2 linked regions of the Rhodoligotrophos appendicifer genome follow. The protein of the gene in region 1 interacts with the protein of each later gene in a pairwise test. Links are inferred from orthologs where the notes say so. Each region holds a gene or a part of one and is shown on either strand. Other genes may lie near its edges.

Region 1 (3,289 bases):
GCCGTGTCGTCGAAGACGACAATACCCGCATGTCCGATAAGACCGTCTTTGGCGGCGAACGCCTCATAGTCGAAGGGTGTATCAAACAGGCTGCGGGGGAAATAGGCACCCAAGGGACCACCGACTTGTACGGCCTTGACCGGCCTTCCCGTTGCTGTCCCGCCGCCAATGTCGTCGACGATCTCGCCCAAGGTCAGGCCGAAGGCCGCCTCAAACAAGCCGCCATGACGTACATTGCCGGCGATCTGGATGGGAATGGTGCCGCGCGATCGGCCCATGCCGAAATCTTTGTAGAAGGCAGAGCCCTTGTCCATGATGATGGGCACGGAGGCGAGCGAAATCACATTGTTGATGACTGTGGGCTTGCCGAAGAGACCCTTATGCGCCGGGAGCGGCGGTTTGGCTCGCACCGTGCCGCGACGGCCCTCAAGGCTTTCCAGGAGGGATGTTTCCTCACCGCAGACATAGGCGCCGGCACCGGAGCGGATCTCAATATCGAAGGTGCGGTAACTATCGAGCATGTTGCCGCCAAGAAATCCGGCGCGCTGTGCGAGCTGGACGGCTTGGCTCATAACTTTGATGGCATGAGGATATTCGGAACGGATATAGACAAAGCCCTTTGTAGCGCCAGCGGCAAGCCCGGCAATGGCCATGCCCTCGATCAGGACGAACGGATCGCCCTCCATGATCATGCGATCTGCAAATGTGCCGCTGTCGCCTTCATCCGCATTGCAGACGATATACTTTCGATCCGCGGCGGTCTCCAGAACCGTCTTCCATTTTATGCCGGTAGGGAACCCCGCTCCGCCTCGCCCGCGCAGACCGGAGTCAGTCACCTGTGCCACGATGGCCTCAGGCACCATGCCAATTGCGGCCTTGAGGCCGCGCCAGCCGCCGTGTGCTTCGTATGCCTCGATGCTGAGAGGATCGATGACACCGCAACGGGCGAAGGTCAGGCGGGTCTGCTTGGCAAGGAACGGAATCTCCTGAGGATCGCCAAGGGAAAGTGGATGGGGGCCACCATTCAACAGCCCCGCCTGAAAGAGCGATGGAACATCCTTTGCAGTGACGGGTCCATAGGCAACCCGGCCCGTCGGCGTCTCCACTTCGAGCATCGGCTCGAGCCAATAAAGGCCGCGCGAACCATTGCGGACCAGAATAGCATCGACACCTCTTGCAGCGAGCTCCTGCTTAATGGCGCCGGCAACCTGCTCGGCCCCCAGAGCCAGAGCTCCCGAATCCTGAGGAACATAGATCTTGACCGTCATGACCGAACCGCCTGAATGATCTCCGCTACCCTCTTGGCATCGATGCGGCCGATCATTTCACCGTCCAGCATAGCCGCTGGTGCACAGGCGCAGAGCCCCAAGCAATAGACCGGCTCGAATGTGACGGAATTGTCCCGTGCAGTCTGTTTCAAGCCGATACCGAGCTCACTTTCCAGTTGGTACCGAATGTGATCGCTTCCCATCGCCTGGCAGGCTTCCGCCTGACAAAGTTTCAGGATGTGACGCCCTGCAGGTTGATGTCGGAAGTCATGATAGAACGTGAAGACCCCATGGACCTCGGCGCGGGAAATGTTGAGTGCCTCTGCAATCAGAGGAAGAGCTTCGACAGGCACATAGCCGAATTCATCCTGCAGACCATGCAGGATCGGCAGAAGAGGACCTTCCAACGGCTTGTGTCTCTCGACCACTGCCATGACACGTTCGATCAGAGGCGAATTTCCAGGCCGCATAACGCGGCACCTCCTTCTCATAAGTCCTATTTAGAACTAGTCGAAAGGAGAGGGCCCCATCAATACTGCCGTCTCGTCAGTCGATAGAAAATTCCTATCGATCATGCGAAAGTTTTGGCGAGGAGTCGTGCTTCGTAGAGCAGCGCCGATACCAAAGGTGGATGCGGCTCCCGATGAGCGGCCACTATGCCCACCAAATGGCTCGCATCCGGCTCGACAATGGGAATGGCACGGATGGGCTCAGAAAAGCCAAAGGTCTCGGCCAGATTGAGCGGCATGATCGATGACCATTTTCCAGTCCGGATATGAGAGAACAGCACGATCATTGAGTTGGACTCGAGCGTAGGTTTGGCTTCGGCACCTGCCTCGTTGAGATGATGATTGATGATACGCCGGTTCTGCATGTCGGGCGTCAGCAAACAGAGCGGTAGTAGGCTCACCTCGGCCCAACTCACGCTCGAATGTTCGGAGAAGGGCGTCCCGGCAGCCGTGATCAACTGATAGCGCTCGGAGTAGAGCGGCACAGTTTCCACCCGGCCGAGAGGTTCGTTGTCGAGATAGCTGATGCCGACATCGATTTCAAAATTCTCAAGCAGCGTCAGCACTTCGATCGAGGTTCGCGATAGGATTGAAAACGTAACATTTGGGTGTTTCTCCCTGAAAGGTGTCGTCAAGCGTGGGGTCATGGCAAGAGCCGTTGGGATGGCCGCGATACGCACATGCCCTGCCAAGCCGTGACGGGTGGCGCGCATTTCCTCCCGCATCGTACGGCTGTCATCGACGATGCGCCGCGCCCATTCAAGGACACGCTGTCCCTCGGCTGTCAGGCCTTGGAAGCGGGAGCCTCGTTGCACCAGCATGACTCCGAGAGTGTCTTCCAGCTGCTTGATCGCGGCGGAAAGGGTAGGCTGCGTAACGCCGCAAATGATGGCGGCGCGCCCAAAATGCCGCTCTTTTGCGAGTGCAATGAAGAATTCGAGCTTGTCGATCAGAGAACGGCCTCATTATGACGGCAACCAAATCTTCCCAGCTGATATCTGGCCGCACGGAGCTATTGTATCAGCATAGTCACATCGGATTGCCAGCCGATTGGCCAGATATCCGCTGAGTCCTGTTGAGCTTCGAGCAAGCTCAACGCGACATTTAAGGCTGCCGGGTCAATCCGTTCAACCGTCTCAGTCAGCTTGGCTAGCGCCAGCACCCGAAGCTTGCAACAGGATCACCCGTTCAGAGGCGTCCCCGCTCTTCGGTTTCGCGATCCTCTGCTCCCCCCTACAGAACGGCCCTGAAGTCATCCATGAAGCAGCGCATTCACTCGGGCGGACTTCGCAGAAATTGTCGTGGGCGTTTCCGATGCCAGAATCACGTCTCAAGTATTTCTATGTTGATGTAGATCAATGCTGAGGCTGTAGGCACAGCTACTGATTCAGCTGAAGTCCTGAATAACAATTATTGGGAGGAAAAGTTGAGGGAAGTAACGGGAGGTTCTTGATCGAATTATCATGAAGAAGAAATCCAGTTGTTCAAGACGCTCGGATGAGCTGAAAATTG
Region 2 (3,263 bases), on another replicon or contig:
GACCATCTGCGCCGCCGAGCGCAAGGCCCCGAGAAACGGATATTTCGAGTTGGACGACCAGCCGCCCATGATCACGCCATAGACCCCCAGCGAGGAGATGGCGAAGATGAACAGCACACCCACATTGATGTCGGCGATCGCCCAGCCATCGGCCAGGGGCACCACCGCCCAGGCCGACAGGGCCAGCACGCAGGTCACGAGAGGCGCGAGTAAGAACACGCCCTTATTCGCCCCGGCTGGGATCACCACCTCCTTGAACACGAATTTAAGGAGGTCGGCAAAGGACTGCAGCAATCCCCAGGGACCCACGACGTTGGGTCCTTTGCGCAGTTGCACGGCTGCCCAGATCTTGCGGTCGGCATAGAGCAGATAGGCGATGAAGACGAGCAGGCAGATCAGCAAGGCCAGGCTCTGGATCACGATGATCCCGACCGGGAGCCCATAGGTGTAGAGGAAATCGCTCATCGTCTATTCCGCCGCGTCGAGCTTGACAGCACCAACCCTGAGGGCGCTGCATTCCGCCATGACCTTCGAGGCCCTCGCAATCGGGTTCGTCAAATAGAAGTCCTTGATCCGATTGACGAGGGGAGCCTTGTCCAACGCTCCCCCGGCGGCGATCACATCGTCCAATCCCGCAGGATCGGCGGCTGTGACCCGACCGTCTTCGGCCAGATAGGGCGCGATTTCGAACAGTCGGGCGCGCAGCTGGTTGAGATTGTCATAGGCGAGCGTCTGCCCCAGCACCGCCGAAAGCGCGCGTAGAATGGACCAATCCTCGCGCGCGTCGCCGGGCGGGAAAGCTGCACGTTCCGCTCTTTGCGGCCGTCCCTCGAGATTGACGTAAGTGCCCGATTTCTCTGTATAGGCTGCTCCCGGCAGGATGACATCCGCCCGGTGCGCGCCATTATCTCCATGGGTGCCGATATAGACAACGAAGGCCTGACCGAGTTTGTCGGTATCGATCTCGTCCGCCCCCAGCAGGAACAGCACGTCCAGCGCGCCTGTGTTCGCAGCCTCCAGAATGCCTTGGGTCGGTAAGCCGCCCTCGCCCGGCAGGCACCCCACATCGAGACCGCCCACCCTTGAGGCCGCATCCTGCAAGACGCAGAAGCCGTTCCAGCCTTCGCCGACGGCGCCGACGTCTTTGGCCAGACCCGCAGCCTTGGCCAGGATCGCCATTCCGTCGCGTCGCGTCAGCGCTGAGGCCCCGACAATGATCAGCGGCGCCTTGGCGGCCTTCAGCGTCTCCAGGAAGGAATGCTCCCCACTGCTCAGCGCCGTCAGACTTTCGGGAGCCGCGCCCAAATAGTCATAGTCATAGGTGAGATCGGCCCGCTCTCCGATGACGGCGATCTTGGCCTTGTTCTGCCATGCCTTGCGCAGCCTGGCATTGAGCACCGGCGCCTCGATGCGCGGATTGCTGCCGATGATCAGGATTGCATCCGCCTTGCCTATGCCGGCGACGGTCGCATTGAACAGATAGCTCGCCCGGCCGCCCGTCTCCCCCAGCCGAGACCCGTCCTGTCGGCAATCGACGCTGGCCACGTTGAGCTGCGTCATCAGGTCCTTCAATGCGTAAAGCTCTTCGACGGATGCGAGGTCACCGGCAATGGCGCCGATCCTGTCGGGGCTCGCCGCCGCGACCTTCTCGGCAATCCGCGCGAAGGCCTCTGGCCAGGTTGCCGGCCTCAGCTTGCCATTCTCACGCAGATAGGGCTGGTCGAGCCTTTGCGTTCGGAGCCCGTCCCAGATAAAACGGCTCTTATCAGACATCCACTCTTCGTTGATGTCTTCGTTCAGCCGCGGCATGATTCGCATCACTTCGCGTCCGCGGCAGTCGACGCGGATATTCGTGCCCAGCGCATCCATGACGTCGATGGACTCGATCTTGCGCAGCTCCCACGGCCTGGCCTTGAAGGCATAGGGTCTGGAGGTCAGGGCGCCCACCGGGCAAAGATCGATCACATTCCCCTGCAGTTCGGAGCGCATGGCATGTTCGAGATAGGTGGTGATCTCCATGTCCTCACCACGGCCGATGGCGCCGAGATCTTCGACGCCGGCGACCTCCGATACGAAACGGACGCAGCGCGTGCAATGGATGCACCGGTTCATGATCGTCTTGACCAAGGGGCCGATATACTTGTCCTCGACCGCGCGCTTGTTCTCGTGATAGCGGCTCGAATCCACGCCATAACCCATGGCCTGGTCCTGCAGGTCGCACTCACCGCCCTGATCGCAGATCGGACAGTCCAGCGGATGGTTGATGAGCAGGAACTCCATCACCCCTTCGCGCGCCTTTTTCACCGTCTTGGACTTGGTGAACACCTCCGGTGGCTCGCCATTGGGCCCCGGCCGCAGGTCGTTTACCGATAGCGCGCAGGAGGCCTGCGGCTTCGGCATGCCCTTGACCTCGACCAGGCACATGCGGCAGTTCCCGGCAATTGTCAGCCGGTCATGATAGCAGAAGCGCGGAATCTCGGCGCCCGCGATTTCGCAGGCCTGCAGTACCGTGAGGCCGTTTTCGACTTCGATCTCTTTTGCATCGACGATAAGTTTCGGCATCTGCCCGCCCTACTCCGCCGCGACCAGAGCCGGCTCATGGCTCGGGTTTGCGCTGTATTCATCGATCCGGCGCTCGATTTCCGGCCGGAAATGCCGGATCAATCCTTGCACCGGCCAGGCGGCTGCGTCGCCGAGAGCGCAGATTGTGTGCCCCTCGATTTGGAAGCTGACGTCCAGCAACTGATCGATCTCGCGTTTCTGAGCCTGACCGCGGGCCATGCGCTCCAGCACCCGCCACATCCAGCCTGTGCCCTCGCGGCAGGGTGTGCACTGGCCGCAAGACTCATGCTTGTAGAAATACGAAATCCGCGCGATTGCCCGCACGATGTCGGTGGACTTGTCCATCACGATCACCGCCGCCGTGCCCAATCCGGATTTGAGGTTGCGGAGGCTGTCGAAATCCATCGGCAGGTCGCGGCATTGTTCTGCCGGGATGCAGGGCACCGACGACCCGCCCGGGATCACCGCCAGCAGATTGTCCCAGCCACCGCGCACGCCGCCGGCATGCTTGTCGATGAGTTCCCGGAAGGGGATGCCCATTTCCTCTTCCACATTGCACGGCTTGTTCACATGCCCCGACAGGCAGAACAGCTTGGTGCCCGTGTTGTTCGGCCGTCCCAGAGCAGCGAACCAGGCCCCGCCGCGGCGCAGGATGGTCCCCGAGACCGCGATGGATTCGACGTTGTTGACCGTGGTCGGCG

The links.
Region 2: the proteins of FKM97_RS16435 (region 1) and nuoG interact in binary tests that used the Escherichia coli proteins (3 or more experiments, as listed by UniProt). The link is inferred for Rhodoligotrophos appendicifer from one-to-one orthologs.

The regions. Positions count from the first base shown.
Region 1 is NZ_VHKL01000007.1:148,469-151,757, forward strand. What follows is about bases 2-2,970. They hold FKM97_RS16435 (formate dehydrogenase subunit gamma), read right to left. Parts: upstream 1,739-2,970; coding sequence 1,265-1,738; downstream 2-1,264. Other genes in these bases: FKM97_RS16430 (formate dehydrogenase beta subunit), read right to left, coding at 2-1,268; FKM97_RS16440 (LysR family transcriptional regulator), read right to left, coding at 1,840-2,730. Also shown: more of FKM97_RS16430, read right to left, coding at 1-1. UniProt on the Escherichia coli protein: NDH-1 shuttles electrons from NADH, via FMN and iron-sulfur (Fe-S) centers, to quinones in the respiratory chain. The immediate electron acceptor for the enzyme in this species is believed to be ubiquinone.
Region 2 is NZ_VHKL01000003.1:162,165-165,427, forward strand. Bases 16-2,958 are described here. They hold nuoG (NADH-quinone oxidoreductase subunit NuoG), read right to left. Parts: upstream 2,563-2,958; coding sequence 469-2,562; downstream 16-468. Other genes in these bases: nuoH (NADH-quinone oxidoreductase subunit NuoH), read right to left, coding at 16-465; nuoF (NADH-quinone oxidoreductase subunit NuoF), read right to left, coding at 2,572-2,958. In the rest of the region: more of nuoH, read right to left, coding at 1-15; more of nuoF, read right to left, coding at 2,959-3,263. UniProt on the Escherichia coli protein: NDH-1 shuttles electrons from NADH, via FMN and iron-sulfur (Fe-S) centers, to quinones in the respiratory chain. The immediate electron acceptor for the enzyme in this species is believed to be ubiquinone.